Regions from separate parts of the Pseudomonas sp. H3_E04 genome, predicted to be linked through region 1. Evidence: riboswitches for the same ligand, from Rfam matches in the RefSeq annotation. Region 1 holds a riboswitch; each other region holds the start of a gene.

Evidence for each region. A riboswitch is a leader RNA that binds a small molecule or an ion and turns the genes downstream of it on or off. The one in region 1 is predicted to bind cobalamin.
Region 2: another riboswitch for cobalamin. It lies ahead of AB4N53_RS05310 (CbtB domain-containing protein); the one in region 1 lies ahead of cobO (cob(I)yrinic acid a,c-diamide adenosyltransferase).
Region 3: another riboswitch for cobalamin. It lies ahead of AB4N53_RS08340 (ABC transporter substrate-binding protein); the one in region 1 lies ahead of cobO (cob(I)yrinic acid a,c-diamide adenosyltransferase).

What each region holds. Positions count from the first base shown of each region.
Region 1 is NZ_CP162797.1:280,168-286,167, reverse strand. Features, by position in the region: gene cobD (threonine-phosphate decarboxylase CobD) at 1-509, opposite strand, end outside; gene cbiB (adenosylcobinamide-phosphate synthase CbiB) at 502-1,410, opposite strand; gene bluB (5,6-dimethylbenzimidazole synthase) at 1,407-2,057, opposite strand; gene AB4N53_RS01320 (cobyrinate a,c-diamide synthase) at 2,054-3,436, opposite strand; gene cobO (cob(I)yrinic acid a,c-diamide adenosyltransferase) at 3,433-4,044, opposite strand; cobalamin riboswitch at 4,127-4,356, opposite strand; gene AB4N53_RS01310 (hypothetical protein) at 4,519-5,103, shown strand; gene AB4N53_RS01305 (PQQ-dependent sugar dehydrogenase) at 5,170-6,000, shown strand, end outside.
Region 2 is NZ_CP162797.1:1,154,962-1,160,961, forward strand. Features, by position in the region: gene cobM (precorrin-4 C(11)-methyltransferase) at 102-848, opposite strand; gene AB4N53_RS05300 (cobalamin biosynthesis protein) at 927-1,340, opposite strand; gene AB4N53_RS05305 (CbtA family protein) at 1,337-2,038, opposite strand; gene AB4N53_RS05310 (CbtB domain-containing protein) at 2,050-2,247, opposite strand; cobalamin riboswitch at 2,371-2,589, opposite strand; gene AB4N53_RS05315 (hypothetical protein) at 2,623-2,949, opposite strand; gene AB4N53_RS05320 (AzlC family ABC transporter permease) at 2,936-3,634, opposite strand; gene AB4N53_RS05325 (sugar phosphate isomerase/epimerase family protein) at 3,624-4,541, opposite strand; gene AB4N53_RS05330 (ATP-grasp domain-containing protein) at 4,538-6,000, opposite strand, start outside.
Region 3 is NZ_CP162797.1:1,869,535-1,875,534, forward strand. Features, by position in the region: gene AB4N53_RS08330 (LysR substrate-binding domain-containing protein) at 1-236, shown strand, start outside; gene phnX (phosphonoacetaldehyde hydrolase) at 311-1,138, shown strand; cobalamin riboswitch at 1,287-1,480, shown strand; gene AB4N53_RS08340 (ABC transporter substrate-binding protein) at 1,619-2,632, shown strand; gene AB4N53_RS08345 (FecCD family ABC transporter permease) at 2,629-3,645, shown strand; gene AB4N53_RS08350 (ABC transporter ATP-binding protein) at 3,642-4,406, shown strand; gene metE (5-methyltetrahydropteroyltriglutamate--homocysteine S-methyltransferase) at 4,618-6,000, opposite strand, start outside.

The sequences.
Region 1 (6,000 bases):
GTGTTGTCCATGAACGCTTCGTCGACCACCAGCCAGCCGCCGCGTTGCGCCAGCCGCGCATGCCAGTCGAGCAGGCGCGCCGGGGTCAGGCTCAGACCGGTCGGATTATTCGGATTGACCACCACCAGTACATCGAGGCTGTCGAGAAAGAATTCGACTTCCTGCTCGAGCACTTCACGGACGATGTAACCGCTGCGCCGCCAGGCTTCGGCATGCTCGGCATAGCACGGCGACAACACGCCAACCTTGCCGGCCCGGCGCAAACGCGGCAGCAACTGGATGGCCATTTGCGAACCGGCCACCGGCAACACCTGCGCGGCGCCGTAGTAATCGCAGGCCGCCTGTTCCAGTCCGTCATCGGTTTCCGGCAAGCGCGCCCAGGCGCGCAGCGGAATCTCCGGGATCGGGAACGGCCACGGCGCGAGGCCGCTGGACAGGTCGAGCCAGTCGGCCTCGGCGATCCCGTAATCGAGTGCAGCCTTGCGCAGTCGGCCACCGTGCTCAAGCATAAAATTCCGCCCCCAGGCAAAGCATCAGCAGCCACAACCATACGCCGCGCTGGACCAATTGCCAGCCACGCTCGATGGAATCGGCATCGGCCGGCGCACCTTCGCCCAGTTGCGGGCGCTCATGCAGTTCGCCGTGATAGATCGCCGGGCCACCCAACTCGACGCCCAGCGCACCGGCACCGGCCGCCATCACCGGGCCGGCGTTGGGGCTGTCCCATTTCGGCGCCTGGGTGCGCCAGCACTTCAGTGCGAGTCGGGTTTTGCCGAGCAGTGCGTAGGTCAATGCCACAAGACGCGCAGGAATGTAGTTCAACACGTCGTCGATTTTCGCCGCCGCCCAGCCGAAACGTTCGAAGCGTTCGTTGCGATAACCCCACATCGCATCCAGGGTATTGCTCAGGCGATACAGGACCACGCCCGGTGCGCCGGCGACGACAAACCAGAACAGCGCAGCGAATACCGCATCGCTGCCGTTCTCCAGCACCGACTCAGTCGCGGCGCGGGCCACCGCAGTGCTGTCGAGTTCATCGGTCTGGCGGCTGACCAGATAGCCGACGCGCTTGCGCGCCTCGTCCAGATCATCGGCGCGCAACGCAGCCGCGACCGGCGCAATATGTTCGCCGAGGCTGCGCATGCCGAGGGCGCAATACAGCGCGAGGATCTCGACGATCCAGCCCACATAGGGTGCCCAGGAAAGTGCCGTGGCGAGCAGGGTCAGCGGCAGCACTGCGAGCACCCATGCGGTCACACCATGGCTGCGCCAACCACGACCGCCGGCGTTGAAGCGTTGCTCGATGCGCCCGGCAAAATTGCCGAACGCCACCAGCGGATGCCAGCGTTTCGGTTCACCGAGCAGCGCATCCAGCGCTACCGCAGCGACACTCAGCAACGCCACACTCATTGACTCACTCCCCAATAATTTTCGTACAGCAACTCGTTCAGCGGTCGCGCCTGCGCCCAGCCTTCAAGCACCAGCATCGGCGCCGGATAGAACTCCTTGACCGGGCCGAGACACAACACCGCCAGCGGCTTGGCACCGGCCGGCAATTTGAGCAAATCCGCCAGGGCCTGCGGCTCGAACAGCGAGACCCAGCCCATGCCCAGACCTTCAGCGCGGGAGGCCAGCCACAGATTCTGGATCGCGCAGGACAGTGAAGCCATGTCCATTTCCGGCAACGTGCGCCGACCGAAAATGTGTTTCTCGCGATCGTCCATCAGCGCCGCCACCAACACTTCGGCGCAATCGTTGATGCCTTCGACTTTGAGCTGCATGAACTCATCGCTGCGCTCGCCAAGGGCTTCGGCGGTGCGGATACGTTCGTCTTCGACGAGATCGCGGATCTGCCCGCGCAAAGCACGATCGCTGATACGAATGAAGCGCCACGGCTGCATCAGGCCGACGCTTGGCGCTTGATGAGCGGCTTCGAGCAGACGACGCAGCAACTGCGGCTCGACGCTTCCGCCAGTGAAATGGCGCATGTCGCGACGTTCGGCGATGGCTTTGTAGACCGCTGCGCGTTCGGCTTCGGAGAAAGTGTTGTCGGTCATGGCCCTTTCGCGAGCAGGCTCGCTCCCACAGGGTTCAGGTGATCCATTGTGGGAGCGAGCCTGCTCGCGAAGGCGGCCTCACGGTCTGGCGCAAACAATGCAGCAATTGCGGTCGGATTGGACGGAAAATAAAAGTGCACATAGGAAGCCGTCATCCGCCCCTCGCGATAAACCGCCTCAGCGCCGCGCCCGCCATTGGGACTCAGCCCACGGGCAATCGGCGTCAGCTCGGTGGTGGTCAGCGAATGATGGTAGGTATGCCCGCGCAACTCCCCTTCCGGCAGCTCAACCGCTTGCAACGCCAGCGCCGCCAGACGCTTCTGCATCACTGCATCGCCCTTGAGCAAACCGACCAGCTCAGCACGAGTACCTTCGACATCGGTCAACGAATCAAGCAGATAAAGCATCCCGCCACATTCAGCGAGCAACGGCTTGCCCGCCGCGTGGTGCGCGCGGATTGCTGCAAGCATCGAGATGTTCTGCGCCAGCGCGACGTGATGCAGCTCTGGATAGCCGCCCGGCAAATACAGGCTGTCCGCCTCGGGCAATTGCGTGTCGCGGATCGGCGAGAAGAACTGCAGCTCGGCGCCCATCGCCCGCAGCAGATCGAGACTGGCGCCATAGGTGAAGGCAAACGCTTCATCGCGGGCGACGGCGATGCGCACACCTTTTAATAGAGGTTCGGCGGCGATGACGTCAGGCGCGGCGAATTCAACGGCCGGTGGCAGTGCAACTTGGCAACTGCTGGCGAGCGCATCGGCGGCCGCGTCGAGACGCAGGTCCAGATCATTCAATTCGCTGGCCTGAACCAGGCCCAGGTGGCGGCTCGGCAATTCGATGCCGGTCTCGCGGGACAGTGCGCCGTACCAGCGCAGACCTTCGGTGAGGCTGCCTTCGAGCAATTGCGCGTGGCGCAAGGTGCCAACGCGGTTGGCCAGCACGCCAGCGAACGGCAAGTCCGGCTGATACTTCGCCAGGCCCAGCGCCAAAGCACCAAAGGTCTGCGCCATGGCGGTACCGTCGATCACCCCAAGCACCGGTACGCCGAAGTGGCGCGCCAGATCAGCGCTGGATGGCGTGCCGTCGAACAGGCCCATCACGCCCTCGATCAGAATCAGGTCGGCCTCGGCGGCGGCTTCCCACAACAGCCGGCGACTTTCCTGCTCGCCGACCATCCACATGTCCAGTTGATACACCGGTGCACCGCTGGCGCGCTCGAGGATCATCGGGTCGAGAAAATCCGGCCCGCACTTGAATACGCGGACCTTGCGCCCCTGATTGCGATGCAATCGGGCGAGCGCTGCGGTGACGGTGGTCTTGCCCTGACCGGAGGCCGGCGCGGCGATCAGCACCGCCGGGCAGTGACGTGATTGCTTCAAAGTTCGACGCCTTTCTGCGCTTTGATTCCGGCCTGGAAGGCGTGTTTGAGCATGCCCATTTCGGTAACTGTGTCGCCCATCTCGATCATTTCCGGCTTGGCGCCGCGACCGGTAACGACCACGTGTTGCATCGGCGGACGCGCCTGCAAATCGCTGAGCACCTGATCGAGATCGAGGTAGCCGTGCTTGAGGGCGATATTCAATTCATCGAGCACCACCAGACCGATCGAAGGGTCGCGCAACAATTCGCGCGAGACTTCCCAAGCGGCAGTCGCTGCGGCGATGTCGCGCTGACGATCCTGGGTTTCCCAGGTGAAGCCTTCGCCCATGACGTGGAAACGCACCTGCTCGGGGAAGCGGCGGAAGAACAATTCTTCGCCAGTGCTGTTGCGGCCCTTGATGAACTGCACCACGCCGCACTGCATGCCGTGGCCCATGGCACGGGCGAGCATGCCGAACGCCGAGCTGCTTTTGCCTTTGCCATTGCCGGTCAACACCAGCACCAGGCCGCACTCGTCGGGCGAATTGGCGATGCGTTCGTCGATCACGGCTTTCTTGCGCTGCATGCGCGCCAGATGGCGTTCGTCACGCTCGGGGGAATCAGTCATGGGGGAGCTCTCCGTTGAGGCTGGATAACGGCGGGCAGGCACAAGAATAGACGGCAAAAAGCCTGGCATCGCCCACCGTGATGCCGCTGAGATGGATCAGGCCGGTCTCCGGGCTCATGAGCGGCGGTTCGCCTGACTGCGCGCCTTCCCGCTTCTTTCGAGGCAGTGGCTCAAGGCGCAGTTTTCACTCATTTACCGTTGCGGGGGCAGCGCCGGGATCGTCGTGGCTTCGCTTGAAGTCCACCCTCACCGGCTTCCCTGTTTCACTCTGTCGACGCGGGGCCACAGAGCACCTGAAACAAGCGGCGAAGGTTAGAGGGTTGGGGGTGGAGCGTCAATTGAAGAGGCGCTTCGGGCGCGAATAACTGCCGCTGATCAATTGTGCAGCGGCAATCTTGTGCCAGACTGTGACAAGTGATATCAAAGAGCCATGCTTTTTTCAAAAAGCCCACTACAACAATAAGGATGACGACGATGCAAGGCATGATCATCAGCAACCCGCGCCTGGAATTTCTGCGCCCGGTGCTGGAACGCTGGTTTGACTGTATCGATCGCTACAACACAGTACGCGGCGACAACGACACGCCGTACTGGCACGACGAGAAAGCCAATCTCGGCCTGCTATCGGCAGCGGCGTGGATGGCGGAAATGGTCACGCTGACCGACACCGCCACGCGCAAACAGAACGAAGAAGGCGAGCGCAATGCCCGCGCGGACCTGCTGATTGCCGGCGCCGAAGACCGCGCGTTCATTCAGGCCACGCAACGCTGGCCACGGGTCAACAACCTCAACCTGACCCAGGCCCTGCTCGACATCACCGTGGATGCCAAACGCATCAGCTACGCCAGCGATCTGAAGCTCGGCTGCCTCTTCGTCGCTCCGCAAAAAGCCCAGCACAGCGCCAGCCCCGAAGAACTGCAGGACATGGTCGACGACCTGCAAAAGGAACACACCTGCGCAGTGGCCTGGTATTTCCCCTACGCCTATCGCAAATTGCACAGCGACGCGGGCAACTATCATCCGGGCATCGCCGTGCTGTTCAAGGAAGCCCGCGGTTGAGCAGTTGAACCATCGGGCCTGCGCCCTCCTCTATGTTTAGGAATGCATTCATAGGGAAGATCAGCAATGCGCAAGGCCCAACTCGCTCTTATCATCGCCGTCGCAGGCGGGCTCGCCGCCTGCGGTGAAACCTCCAGCCTGCAAGTCTCCGACGGCACCGGCCCGTCGCCGAAATTGCCCGAACCGAACAAGACGCTGATCCCGACAGTCAACATCGCCCCGGCGGTGGGCTGGCCGGACGGCACGAAACCGACCGCAGTGGCCGGTACCCAGGTCGCCGCGTTTGCCGAAAGCCTTGATCACCCGCGCTGGCTCTATGTGCTGCCAAACGGCGATGTGCTGGTGGCGGAAACCAACGCGCCGCCCAAGCCTGACGACAGCAAAGGCATTCGCGGCTGGGTGATGAAGAAAGTCATGGGCAAGGCCGGCGCCGGCGTGCCCAGCCCGAACCGCATCACCCTGCTGCGCGACGCCGACCACGATGGCGTCGCAGAAACCCGCACGGTGTTCCTGCAGAATCTCAACTCGCCGTTTGGCATGACGCTGGTTGGCAACGATTTGTACGTAGCCGACACCGACCGCCTGCTGCGTTTCAATTACGAGCCGGGCGCCACCGAGATCAAGACCCAACCGATCAAAGTTGTCGACTTGCCCGGCGGCACGTTGAATCACCACTGGACCAAGAACGTCATCGCCAGCAAGGACGGCAGCAAGTTGTACGTCACCGTCGGCTCGAACAGTAACGTCGGCGAAAACGGTCTGGATCAGGAAGAAGGCCGCGCCGCGATCTGGGAAGTCGATCGCGCAACCGGCAATCACCGGATCTTCGCCTCGGGTATCCGCAACCCCAACGGCCTCGCCTGGGAACCCACCAGCGGCGCATTGTGGACAGCGGTC
Region 2 (6,000 bases), 870 kb from region 1:
CGTTTTTTTATGGGCAACATTTGCCGCCCATTCGCGAGCAGGCTCGCTCCCACAATGAGATGCAATCCGATGTGTGAGCGAGCCTGCTCGCCAAAGCGCCTTCAAGGGCGATAAAGATGTGCATGCCCGGCGCGATACAGCGAAGATTCGCTGAACACCTCACTGCCCAGCACCCGCCCGACCAGAATCAACGCCGTACGTCGAAAGCCTTTGGCCTCGACCTTGTCGGCAATGTCCGCCAACGTACCAACCACCCAATCCTGATCCGGCCATGTCGCGCGGTGAATAACGGCAATCGGGCAATCCGCGCCGTAGTGCGGCAGCAGTTCAGACAGAATCTTCTCCAGATGATTGACCCCCAAGTGGATCGCCATGGTCGCGCGGTGCTGCGCCAGACTGGCCAGTTCTTCGCCGGCCGGCATCGCGGTCTTGTCGGCGTAACGGGTCAAAATCACGCTTTGCGAGATGTCCGGCAAGGTCAACTCGGCGCCGAGCAGCGCTGCGCATGCCGCTGTAGCCGTCACGCCGGGAATGATCTCGAAAGGAATGCCCAGCTCACGCAAATAGCGAATCTGCTCACCAATCGCTCCGTACAGACTTGGATCTCCGGAGTGCACACGGGCCACATCCTGGCCTTTGGCATGGGCGCTCCTGATCAAATCGATGATCTGCTCAAGGTGCAGCTCAGCGCTGTTGACCACGATTTCGGCTTGGTGTCCTTCCAGAACCGCCGTCGGCACCAGCGAACCGGCGTAGATAATCACCGGGCAGTTGCGAATCAGGCGCTGGCCTTTGACAGTGATGAGTTCGGGGTCGCCGGGGCCGGCGCCGATGAAGTAGACGGTCATCGTTGAATCCTTGGTAAGAAGCGCAGCCGCACCTCAGATGAAGCGTGCTCATGATCGATGGCGGGGATTATCGGGATTTTAACCGGCGCCAGCCAAGGCCAGCGTGGCCTGCGCATATTTCTGCCGGGGTATCAGCAGTTTCACCGGTGCCTGAATCAGTTGCTCGGCCAGCGCCAGCGCGGCGCTTTCCGCCACGCCGTAGCAGCCGGTGCGCTCAAAGGCGATCTGCGATTGATGGCTGAGACGCTGTTGATAGGGCGCCAGCTCGGCACTGTTGAAATACTGCAGTGGCAGGTTCAGTTGTGTGGCCAGTTCCAGCAGACCCGGTTCGTCGCGTTTGAGATCGATACTGGCCAAAGCCCTGACTGCTCGCAGTTCAATGCGATGCGCCTGCAACGCCTGATCGAGTAACGCGCGCAACGTACTGGCCGGGCAGCCGCGCTGGCAGCCGAGGCCGACCACGAGGGTCGGCGCTGCGCGGTCATCGGTCATGCCTGATATTGGCCTGCGCTTTTGCGGCGGAACAACCACGCACTGATCAGGCCCAAGGCCAGCCAGAACGCGACGTTGGTCAGCTGCGAAGCGATTTTGAACTGGGTTTCCAGTGCCTCTGGCGCGAGCATGGAATGCACCTGCGGTTGTGGTGCGCCGATCACATGCGGCACGGCGAGAATCGCCACACCGAGAAGCTTCATCAGCCAGTGGCGGCTGAAGGCGATCAACGCCAGACCGACAGCGGTCGAAGCGGCAGTGCCGATCCACCAGATCTGCCGAGAAGCCAGATCAGCAGCCGCAGTGCCCGGCAATTCAGGTGGCAGCCCCAGCGTCGGTGCGAGAACGAACGTGGCATAACCGGCCAGACCCCAGAGCAGGCCTTGCGAGGTCTTGGTCGGCGCGCGCAGGGTGTACAGGCCGGCGAGCATCAAGGCGAAACCCACCGCCACCACCAGATTACCGCCAGTGGTCGAGACCACGCGCTGCCAGCCGTCTTCCGGCTCCCAGGCTTCGCCATCGTGGCTGTGGGCGGCAGTGCCAGCAGCATGTTCGTGGACTTGCGCGACCGGTTCGGATTTCTCGAAGGTTTCGGCCTGAAGAATCAGTGGCGAGACCCAAAAACTCTGCAGCAAAGTCAGGAGCAGGGCGGCCAGCAAGCCGGTGAATCCTGCGGTTTGCGCGATACGCTTGATCATGTCGGCAGGCCTCAGTGGCACGGGAACGCGGCACTGTGGCGCGTATCGTGGGCGGCGTTGTGCACCGCTTCGATGTGCGAGAAACCGGCGAACCAGACCAGGCTGGCACCGAGGATCGAGGCGAAGAGGGCGGCAGCTACGCGCTGGCCCAGGGTGGTGCTGCTGGAGATGTGGTCAGTGTGGCTGACGGTATTGCTGATGATCGACATAGCGCTTCCCTCTGAAATGTCAGCGGGTAAACAGAGCGCATGAAAAACCCCGCGAGCCGGGCACGCAGGGATTTCGAACAGCGCCCGCCCACCGCGGGTTTGTTTGTGGTCAGCGGCGCTGGTGCGCGCTGGATGTTGCGGGCCGGTCTCCGGGCTTGCGAGGGGCTGGCTTGTCGCCGACCTGCAAGCGTCACCTTCCCATGCCGGGGCACAGTGGATTTGACGCTTCGCTCGCTTACCGTTGCGGGGGCAGCACCGGACTGACATGGCTTTGAGTAAAGCACATGATTCACCGGTTTCCCGTTTCACCCTGTGAAGGGCACCCGTAACAAGGTGTGCAGGAGAACATGGGCGGCGATTGTCGTCAATCGACCGCTAGCGCATTACGAGCAGCACGTAGAGCGCCAAAGCGATCAGAAACGCGTAGTAGGACTTGAGTGGCGTCAGGCTCAGCAGCCAGGCCAGCACCACTGGCGCCATCCACGGCAGGTTCTCTGCGTGCTGGCTGGCCAAGGGATAGAGCGCTGCCGCCAGCAAACTCACCAGCATCGCCACCGAGGTGTATTTGCCCAGTCGGTCAATGAACGTGCGCGCACCGCCGGACAGCCGTTCGACGTCGACCGCCAGGGGCAGCAAACGACAGATTGCCGACACCAGCGCGCAAATCGACACGTACAGCCAGAACGTACTAGGGTCGGTCATAGGCATAACTCGTCAGTACCGTGACGGCGAGCACCAGCAGCAGGCTGATTTCGCCGAGCCATAACAAGCTTGCAACGCTGGCCAGGCCGGCAATCCATTGGCCGTGGAAGCTCTGACGGTCGCGGGCCATCTTGCCCAGCGAAGCGCTGAGAAAGATCGCGATCACCACGTTGGCGTGATCCATCAAGGCATTGTCGGCCAGGCTGGCGAAGCAGTAGCCGGCCACGGTGCCAAGCAGAGCGGCGCCATACAGCAAAAAACACACAGTGTTGGCGTACGGACGGCTGATCGATTGCTGCTCCTTGCGAATCGACATCAGCGTGAAGGCTGCATTGGCCATCACCGCCAGCGCCGGGATGAACGCTTTGACCGGGCCGTCGAGGCTGGATTTCAGGCTCAGAGTGAATACCAGAAAACGCAGGTTGATACTCAGCGCCGAGACCAGCACGCCAAAGGCATTGAGCAGGTGCGCGGGCGTCTCCAGCAGCGTCAGTTGCAACGGCGAGGCCATCACCGTGCCGCTGAACACCACCATGGCCGGCAGTTCCAGACCATGACGGCGCCCGAGCATGCCGATCAGTGTGAACGTCAGCAACAGCGAGAACACGAAGGGCAGCGCGTCGCGGATGCCCGTCGCTATCTCGCTCTGTGATCCAGCTTTCGCCAGACTGGATTCAGCCGGCATGGGTGTTCTGTCGCGCGTCGGCAAGCAAGGTCTCTACGCCTTGTTTGTAGGCCAGCGCCTTCTCCAGGTAATACTCGGTGGAAAAGCGCGGAATGAATTCCTCCACCACCGCCACGCCTCGATAGCCATTGACCGCGAAGCGATTGAGCACGTCGCTCAAGCGCAGATTGCCTTCGCCGATTGGCAGATGTTGGTGGTGCGTGTCGTTGAGGTCGGCAATGTGCAGATGGCGGGTCACCGGTGCCAAAGTGGCGATAGCTGCGAACAAATCTTCGCCGTAGGGCATCAGCGAGCAGAGGTGCGTTACGTCGATGGTCACGAAGCAACCGGTCTCGCGATGGAAACGCAAGTGTTCCTCGACTGTGAAAACCGGGAACTTCGGACGCTGGCCACCCATGTTTTCCAAACACAAAGCGATGCCCGTCGTGTTGCAACGCGCCTTGACCTGATTAATGGACGCGATGAGGTTGTCGAGCAATTCAGCGTTTTCCAGATGATCCTTGTAACCGGGATGAAAAGTCACGCTGGTCGCACCGGCCGCGCGCGAGAACTCCACGGCTGCGCTCAGGCAGTCGACGGCCTGGGCACGCTCGGCCTGATCCGCAGAGCACAGGTTGTACTGTCGCCCCCACCACCCGGCATGCACTGTCAGCGTGATGCCTTTGTGCTGGATGAAGTGGTGAATCTGCCGGGCAAGTTCAGCGCGCTGCCCGGTGTCGAGAGACCAGAACACCTGTTCGGCGTCCTCGCCGATTTCAAACTCCACTGCCTTGAAGTGCCGGGCCAGATCAGTGATCGAACCAAGGATGTCTGCGGGATTGTCGTACACATTGGTTGAAAACGAGATCAGCGGAAAGTCAGGGCTGATCGGTCCATCGATGTGGTACAGCGTTTCGTCTCTGCTCATTGCACCTGTCCTTGGGGATTGAAAGGTGGGTTGGAAATCGCCGCGTTGAAAAGCACCGGGTCATCCGCTTCACAGCAGGCGAGCAATACGTAGCCGTGGCGATCGGCGGAGCGGTGGATGGGGTGGCCGAACTTCTCGTGATTGAGGCTTGCCCGCAAGGCGAATGGTTGTCGCAGCAGGCTTGCCTTGAGTGGCTGCGGATCGGTTGCAGGGTCCGCTTCGATGTAGCGGATGGCCATTTTCACAAACTGTTTTGCGGGCGTCGGCAGCGCAATGCCGGTCATGCCGGCGATCGTGCTGGCGGCGAGATGCACGCCGGTGGTTTTCCAGACCATTTCCCAGATCTGGTCACCGCCGAAGCGGGTCTGGGTTTCGATGAAATGCAGGCGTGAACCGTCGAGCTTGATCTCGGTATGCGCCGGCCCCCAACGATTGCCCATGCGCTCAAGCAGCCACAGCACTGCCTCTTCGATCCGGGCGCGACTGGCGCTGTCGAGCGTGGCGGGAAAATCATGTCCGGTCTCAACGTAGCCCGGCGCGCCGCTGGTGTGTTTGCGGGTGATACCGAGAATCTGATGGTGTCCGTCCAGGCTCAGGGACTCGACACTGTATTCGTCACCCCGGGCGAACGCTTCGATCAGATTGTTGCCTGCAAGCGGCAGACGCTCGGCATCTTCCGGCGTGTCGATGGCGTAGACGCCCAGGCTGCCTGAGCCATCGACGGGTTTGACAATGGCCGGGCCGTGGCGAAGGACGAAGGCGCGAACTTGTTCAACGCTGCTGACCGCGTCTGCCGGCAGTTCGTAGCGGCTGCCCTGGAGCAACTGGCGGAAGCGCAATTTGTCGCGGCTGACTTCGACGCTGCGCACGTTGTTGTGGCTGATGCCCAGCTTTTGCCCCAGTTGCGAGGCGGGCAACAGACCCAGTTCCGAGAACGATACAACGGCGTCGAAGGGGCGTTGCCGGTGCAGCCGCGCAATGGTTTCGCTGTAGGCCGACAGATCGGCGATGTCCGTCGTCAGCACCAGGGTGGCATGTTGACGCTGGTAGTCCGTGACCGCCGTCGGCTGTTGCACAAGGGTAAAGCGCAGCTGGCGCGCAGTGTCCCAATCCAGTCCTGAATCGCGCCCGCCGATTACCAGAACATGCCTGGTATTGGTTGCAGTAGCGTTTTCGCCGTAGACATCGATGTCGGCGACCGCCAGCAGTGATTGACGCAAGCTTGCCGTGTCGGGCTGTTTGAATTCGACGTAGAGATAGTTTTGAAAGCCGTGGCTGACCGGGCCGATGGCATCTCCCGGATTCACGTAGGCATACCAGCGCTGAAAACCCGGCACATCGGTCAGACGTTCGGCGTCGTACACCCCATCAAAGAGACGGTCAGAGCGGGCGAAGGGTGTGGCGATGCCGAACGGTGTAGGCGTGTCACTGGCCGACGGCAGCGTTTGTGCGCTGAGCG
Region 3 (6,000 bases), 1.6 Mb from region 1:
TCGAGCTCAATTGCGTCATGCAACTCAACAGCCGCGAAGCCATCGTCCACGCGATCGTCAAAGGCATCGGTATCGGTTTTGTCTCGGCCGTGGAATACGCCGAGACCCCGGGCACCAGGCCGATCACCTTTGTCGATCACCCGTTCTTCATCGAATACCACCTGTGCTGCCTCGGCATCCGCAGGAACCGGCCAGTGATTGCCGAACTGTTTGATGCGAATCCACCGCTGACCTGATCAGCCCTGCCCCTTGAACCGCCTACCTCATTGTCGAGGGACGGCCCACGCTTACCTGAAAACGGAGATTGACCATGCAGTACCAACAACCGACTCATCTGCAAGCCGCGATCCTCGACTGGGCCGGCACCGTTGTCGATTTCGGCTCGTTTGCGCCGACGCAGATTTTCGTCGAAGCCTTTGCCGAGTTCGGCGTCGCCGTGTCGCTGGAGGAAGCGCGCGGGCCAATGGGCATGGGCAAGTGGGATCACATCCGCACCCTGTGCAACCTGCCGCAGATTGCCGAACGTTACCGCGCGGCGTTTGACCGCTTGCCGAGTGACGACGATGTGACGGCGATCTACGAACGATTCATGCCGTTGCAGATCGAAAAAATCGCCCTGCATTCGGCGTTGATTCCGGGTGCACTCGAGGCGATGGCGGCGTTGCGCGACAAGGGTTTGAAAATCGGTTCGTGCTCGGGCTATCCGGCGGTGGTGATGGCCAAGGTCGTCGGACTGGCAGAGGAAAATGGCTACGTCGCCGACCATGTCGTCGCCACCGATGAAGTGCCCAATGGCCGTCCATATCCGGCGCAGGCGTTGGCCAACGTGATTGCCCTGGGCATCAATGACGTGGCCGCCTGCGTCAAGGTCGACGACACCTGGCCGGGAATTCTCGAAGGGCGCGCCGCCGGCATGTGGACGGTGGCGTTGACCTGTTCCGGCAACGCGCTGGGCCTGACCTATGAGCAATACAAGGCGTTGGCGTCGGATCGACTGGCGGTAGAACGCGCGCGGATCGGCAAGATGTTCGCCCCTTCGCGCCCGCATTACCTGATCGATACCATCGCTGAACTGCCTCAGGTGATCGACGACATCAATGCGCGTCTGGCCCGGGGTGAAACTCCGCAAGCCAGCTGAGTCGGCCCTGACCGTGATCGTTCCCGCGCTCAGCGTGGGAACGATCCCATCACTCCCTTGAACTGCCGGAAGCAAGGTTGGCGTGACAGCAGACGCCTGCTGCTAATGCTCGTCGCGATAGATTGGTCTCCCCTTCAGCGGCTCGATCGACTACCATGCCGCCGCCGGTTTCCACACGGAATTAATAGGGAATCCGAAATGCTTGCACAGCATCAATCGGAACTGCCCCCGCAACTGTAGGTGCCGAGCCTGCTCCTTGACTGCCACTGGGTGAATCCCGGGAAGGCCGGAGCGTGGCGATGACGCATCAGTCAGGAGACCTGCCGGCACAGTGACTGACTAACCGGCGGGGTGTCCGGGAAGGACATCGTGCCGTGCGCGTTTTTCAATGCCGGCCTTGCGCAGTTTCCACGACCGCGCCCGAGGTGTGTTTCCAACCGTACCCGCCCGCTCACGTACGGTTCCCCTGGAGACTGCCCCATGCTGCTGCCCCGCGTTGCCACCCTGCTCACCGCTCTGAGTCTTTGCGCCCTGGCGCAAGCGGCGCCGACTACGTATCCGCTGACCGTCGAAAACTGCGGCAGCAGCCTGACCTTTCAGCACGCTCCTGCGCGCACGGTGACCATCGGCCAGGCCGGTACGGAAATGCTTTATGCCTTGGGCCTGGGCGACAAAGTCGTCGGCACTTCGCTGTGGTTCAACGATGTGCTGGGCACATACAAAACGCAGAACGACAGGGTCGAGCGTCTCGCCGACAACGAGCCAAGTTTCGAAGCGGTGATCGGCAAACGCCCGGAACTGGTCGCCGTCGAGCTGGAATGGATGGTCGGCCCGCAAGGCGCGGTCGGCACCCGTGAGCAGTTCCATGAACTGAAGATTCCCACCTATCTGCTGCCCTCTGATTGCGAAGCCAAGGACAACCTCGTCGGCTCGGACGGCACGCGGCTGGCGCCGTTCCGCATCGACAGCATCTATAAAGCCGTGAGCCAACTGGCGGCGATTTTCGACGTGCAGGCGCGCGGCGAGCAGCTCAATGAGCAGCTCAAAGCCAGCCTCGCACAGTCGATCGCCACGGCGACAAAACAGCAGCGCAAAGACGTCAGTGCACTGGTGTGGTTCTCCAGCGCCGAGATGGACATCGAGCCGTTCGTGGCCGGACACAAAGGCGTTCCCGATTTCATGCTCAGCACCCTCGGCGTGCGCAACGTCGTCGAGTCGGATGAAGAATGGCCGACCGTCGGCTGGGAAACCATCGCCAAGGCCAACCCGACGTTTCTGGTCATCGCGCGCATGGATCGTCGGCGTTTCCCGGCTGACGATTATCAGAAGAAACTCGCCTTTCTGCGCAGTGATCCAGTGACGCGCAACATGGACGCGGTCAAGCACAACCGCATCATCATTCTTGACGCCATGGCCATGCAGGCCAGCCTGCGCACCTTCGACGGCCTCGCACAACTGGCCACGGCCATCAACGGCTACGACCTGTCGCAATGAGCAGACGCCTGATCCGTTTGCTGCTGGTTCTGTTGACGCTATCGGTCGCGCTGATCGGCGGCGTGGCCATTGGTGAGACTTCAATCGAGCCGAGCGTGGTGTTGCAGGTGCTGGCCAACAAGCTGTGGGGTGCCGGTTATGTGCTCGACCCGATCGACGAAGGCATTGTCTGGAACTATCGCCTGACTCGCGCTTTGGTCGCGGCGGCCTGCGGCGCCGGTCTGGCGACATGCGGGGTGATTTTGCAGTCGCTGCTGCGCAATCCGTTGGCCGATCCGTATCTGCTGGGAATTTCCGCTGGCGCCTCGACCGGCGCGGTGATGGTCGCGCTGCTTGGCGTCGGCGCAGGGGCGATTTCATTGTCGGTGGGTGCCTTTGCCGGTGCGGTGACGGCGTTCGCGCTGGTGATCCTGTTGGCGCGGGTCAGCGGCACGGCCAGCGGTACCGGACAGATCATTCTTGCCGGGATCGCCGGCTCGCAGCTTTTCAACGCCCTCACCGCGTTTCTGATCACCCGCTCGGCCAGTTCGGAACAGGCGCGCGGGATCATGTTCTGGCTGCTCGGCAATCTCGGCGGCGTGCGCTGGCCGTCGGTGTGGCTGGCGGTCCCAGTGGCCTTGCTCGGGCTGGTCGTTTGCCTGTGGCACCGGCGGGCGCTGGATGCGTTTACCTTCGGCGTGGATTCGGCGGCATCCCTCGGCATTCCAGTGCGACGTGTGCAAATTCTGTTGATCGGCTGCGCCGCGCTGGTGACGGCGGTGATGGTGTCGATCGTCGGCTCGATCGGCTTTGTTGGCCTGGTGATTCCCCACGCCGCGCGGTTGTTGCTCGGCACGGGGCATGCGCGTCTGCTGCCCGCCAGTGCACTGGGCGGCGCGGTGTTTCTGATTGCCGCCGATGTGCTGTCGCGGACCCTGATCAAGGGTCAGGTGATTCCGGTCGGCGTGATCACCGCGCTGGTCGGCGCGCCGGTGTTCGCCCTGATTCTGGTGGGCCGGAGATCGGCACGATGAACGCGGTATTGAGTTGTGCGAGTGTGGGCTTCAAGGTGCGTGGCGCCGAGTTGCTTAACGGTGTCAGTCTCGACGTTCAGCGCGGCGAGACGCTGGGCATTGTCGGCCCGAACGGTTCGGGGAAATCCACTTTGCTGAAACTGCTCGCCGGCCTGCGTGAGCCGAACGAAGGCCAGGTGCAGCTCGACGGTCAGGCGCTGGGCACAATGTCGCGGCGCAGCATCGCGCAGACGCTTGCGGTGGTTGAGCAACAGGCCGATACCGACGATGGCATCCGCGTATTCGACGCCGTGGCGCTGGGGCGTACGCCGTGGTTATCGGCGCTGCAACCGTGGTCCCCCGCCGACGACGCCATCGTCGAGCAAGCGCTGGTCGACGTTGACGCCGTGCACCTGCGTAAACGCCTCTGGCGCAGTCTTTCCGGTGGCGAACGTCAACGCGTGCACATCGCCCGCGCACTGGCGCAGCGCCCGCAGATCCTGCTGCTCGACGAACCGGCCAACCACCTCGACATTCAGCACCAGTTGAGCATTCTGCAAGTGGTCCGCGCACTGCCGGTGACTACGCTGATCGCCCTGCACGATCTCAACCAGGCGCTCAAGTGCGATCGCCTGGCGGTGCTGGAGCGCGGGCGTCTGGTGGCATTGGGCGAGCCGCTGCACGTGCTGACGCCGGAGCGGTTACAGACGACCTTCGGGGTCAGGGCGCACTATCTGACGGACCCGTTCGATGGTGCGCCGATATTGCGTTTTCTTACCTGACTCATTTGTGTCTGACCTGCCGCTTTCGCGAGCAAGCCCGCTCCCACAATGGATTTGTGGGTTAGCGGGGATGGCGGGTGTAACGCGAAATCCTGTGGGAGTGGGCTTGCTCACGAAGGCGGCAGGTCAGGCAATTTAACTGTGGCTGACAGGCCGCTTTCGCGAGCAGGCTCGCTCCCACAGGGGTTATGTTTTCCAGGGCGGTGAAGGATCAGGCCCATTCTTTGCGCAGTTGCCGCGCTGCGCTGACCATATGCACCAACGCCGCTTCGGTCTCTGGCCAGCCTCGGGTTTTCAATCCGCAATCCGGATTGACCCACAGACGCTCCACCGGAATACGTTGCGCGGCCTTGCGCAGCAAGCCGACCATTTCCGTAACATCGGGAATGCGTGGTGAGTGAATATCGTAGACGCCCGGGCCGATGTCGTTCGGGTAGGCAAACGCTTCGAAAGCCTCGAGCAGTTCCATGTCCGACCGTGAGGTTTCGATGGTGATGACATCGGCGTCCATCGCCGCGATCGACTCGATCACATCGTTGAATTCGCTGTAGCACATGTGCGTATGGATCTGGGTTTCATCGCGCACGCCGCAGGCGCACAGGCGGAACGCTTCGCTTGCCCAGTCCAGATACGGTTGCCACTGCGCCCGGCGCAACGGCAAGCCTTCACGAAACGCCGCTTCGTCGATCTGCACAATTTTGATTCCTGCCGCTTCCAGATCATTCACCTCGTCACGAATGGCCAGCGCCAGTTGTCGTGCCTGAATCTCACGGCTGACGTCTTCGCGCGGGAACGACCACATCAGCATGGTCACCGGGCCGGTCAGCATGCCTTTAATGACCTTGTTGGTCAGACCTTGGGCGTAGCGAATCCACTCGACCGTCATGGCTTGCGGGCGGCTGAGGTCGCCGAAGATTACCGCCGGTTTGACGCAGCGCGAACCGTAGCTCTGTACCCAGCCAAAGCGGGTAAATGCGTAGCCGTCGAGTTGCTCGGCGAAGTATTCGACCATGTCGTTGCGCTCGGCTTCACCGTGCACCAGCACATCCAGGCCGAGGCGTTCTTGAATTTCTACAGCGTGGCGAATTTCCGTATGCATCGCATCGGTGTAATCGGCCGCGCTGAGCTTGCCTTGCTTGTGGGCCTGACGCGCCAGTCGGATCGCCGCCGTCTGCGGAAACGAACCAATGGTGGTGGTCGGAAACAGCGGCAGATCGAGTTTGTCGCGCTGTTTGGCAATGCGCTGGGCAAACGGCGATTGGCGTTGCGCATCCCTGGCAGTGATCGCCGCAACCCGCGCTTGCACCTCAGGTTTGTGGATGCGCGGCGAGGCGGCGCGGCTGGTTTGTACCGAGCGGCTTTGCGCCAGGGCGCGCAGCACCTGCGGCGCTTCCGGCTCGCTGATCGCTAGAGCGAGCACGGCGACCTCTTCACACTTCTGCACGGCAAATGCCAGCCAACTTTTCAGTTCGGCATCGAGCTGGTCTTCGCGGCTCAGATCAACCGGGCTGTGCAGCAACGAGCAGGACGGCGCCACCCACAAACGATCACCCAGACGCTCATGGGCATGGCGCAGCGTCGCCAGCGCGTTTTG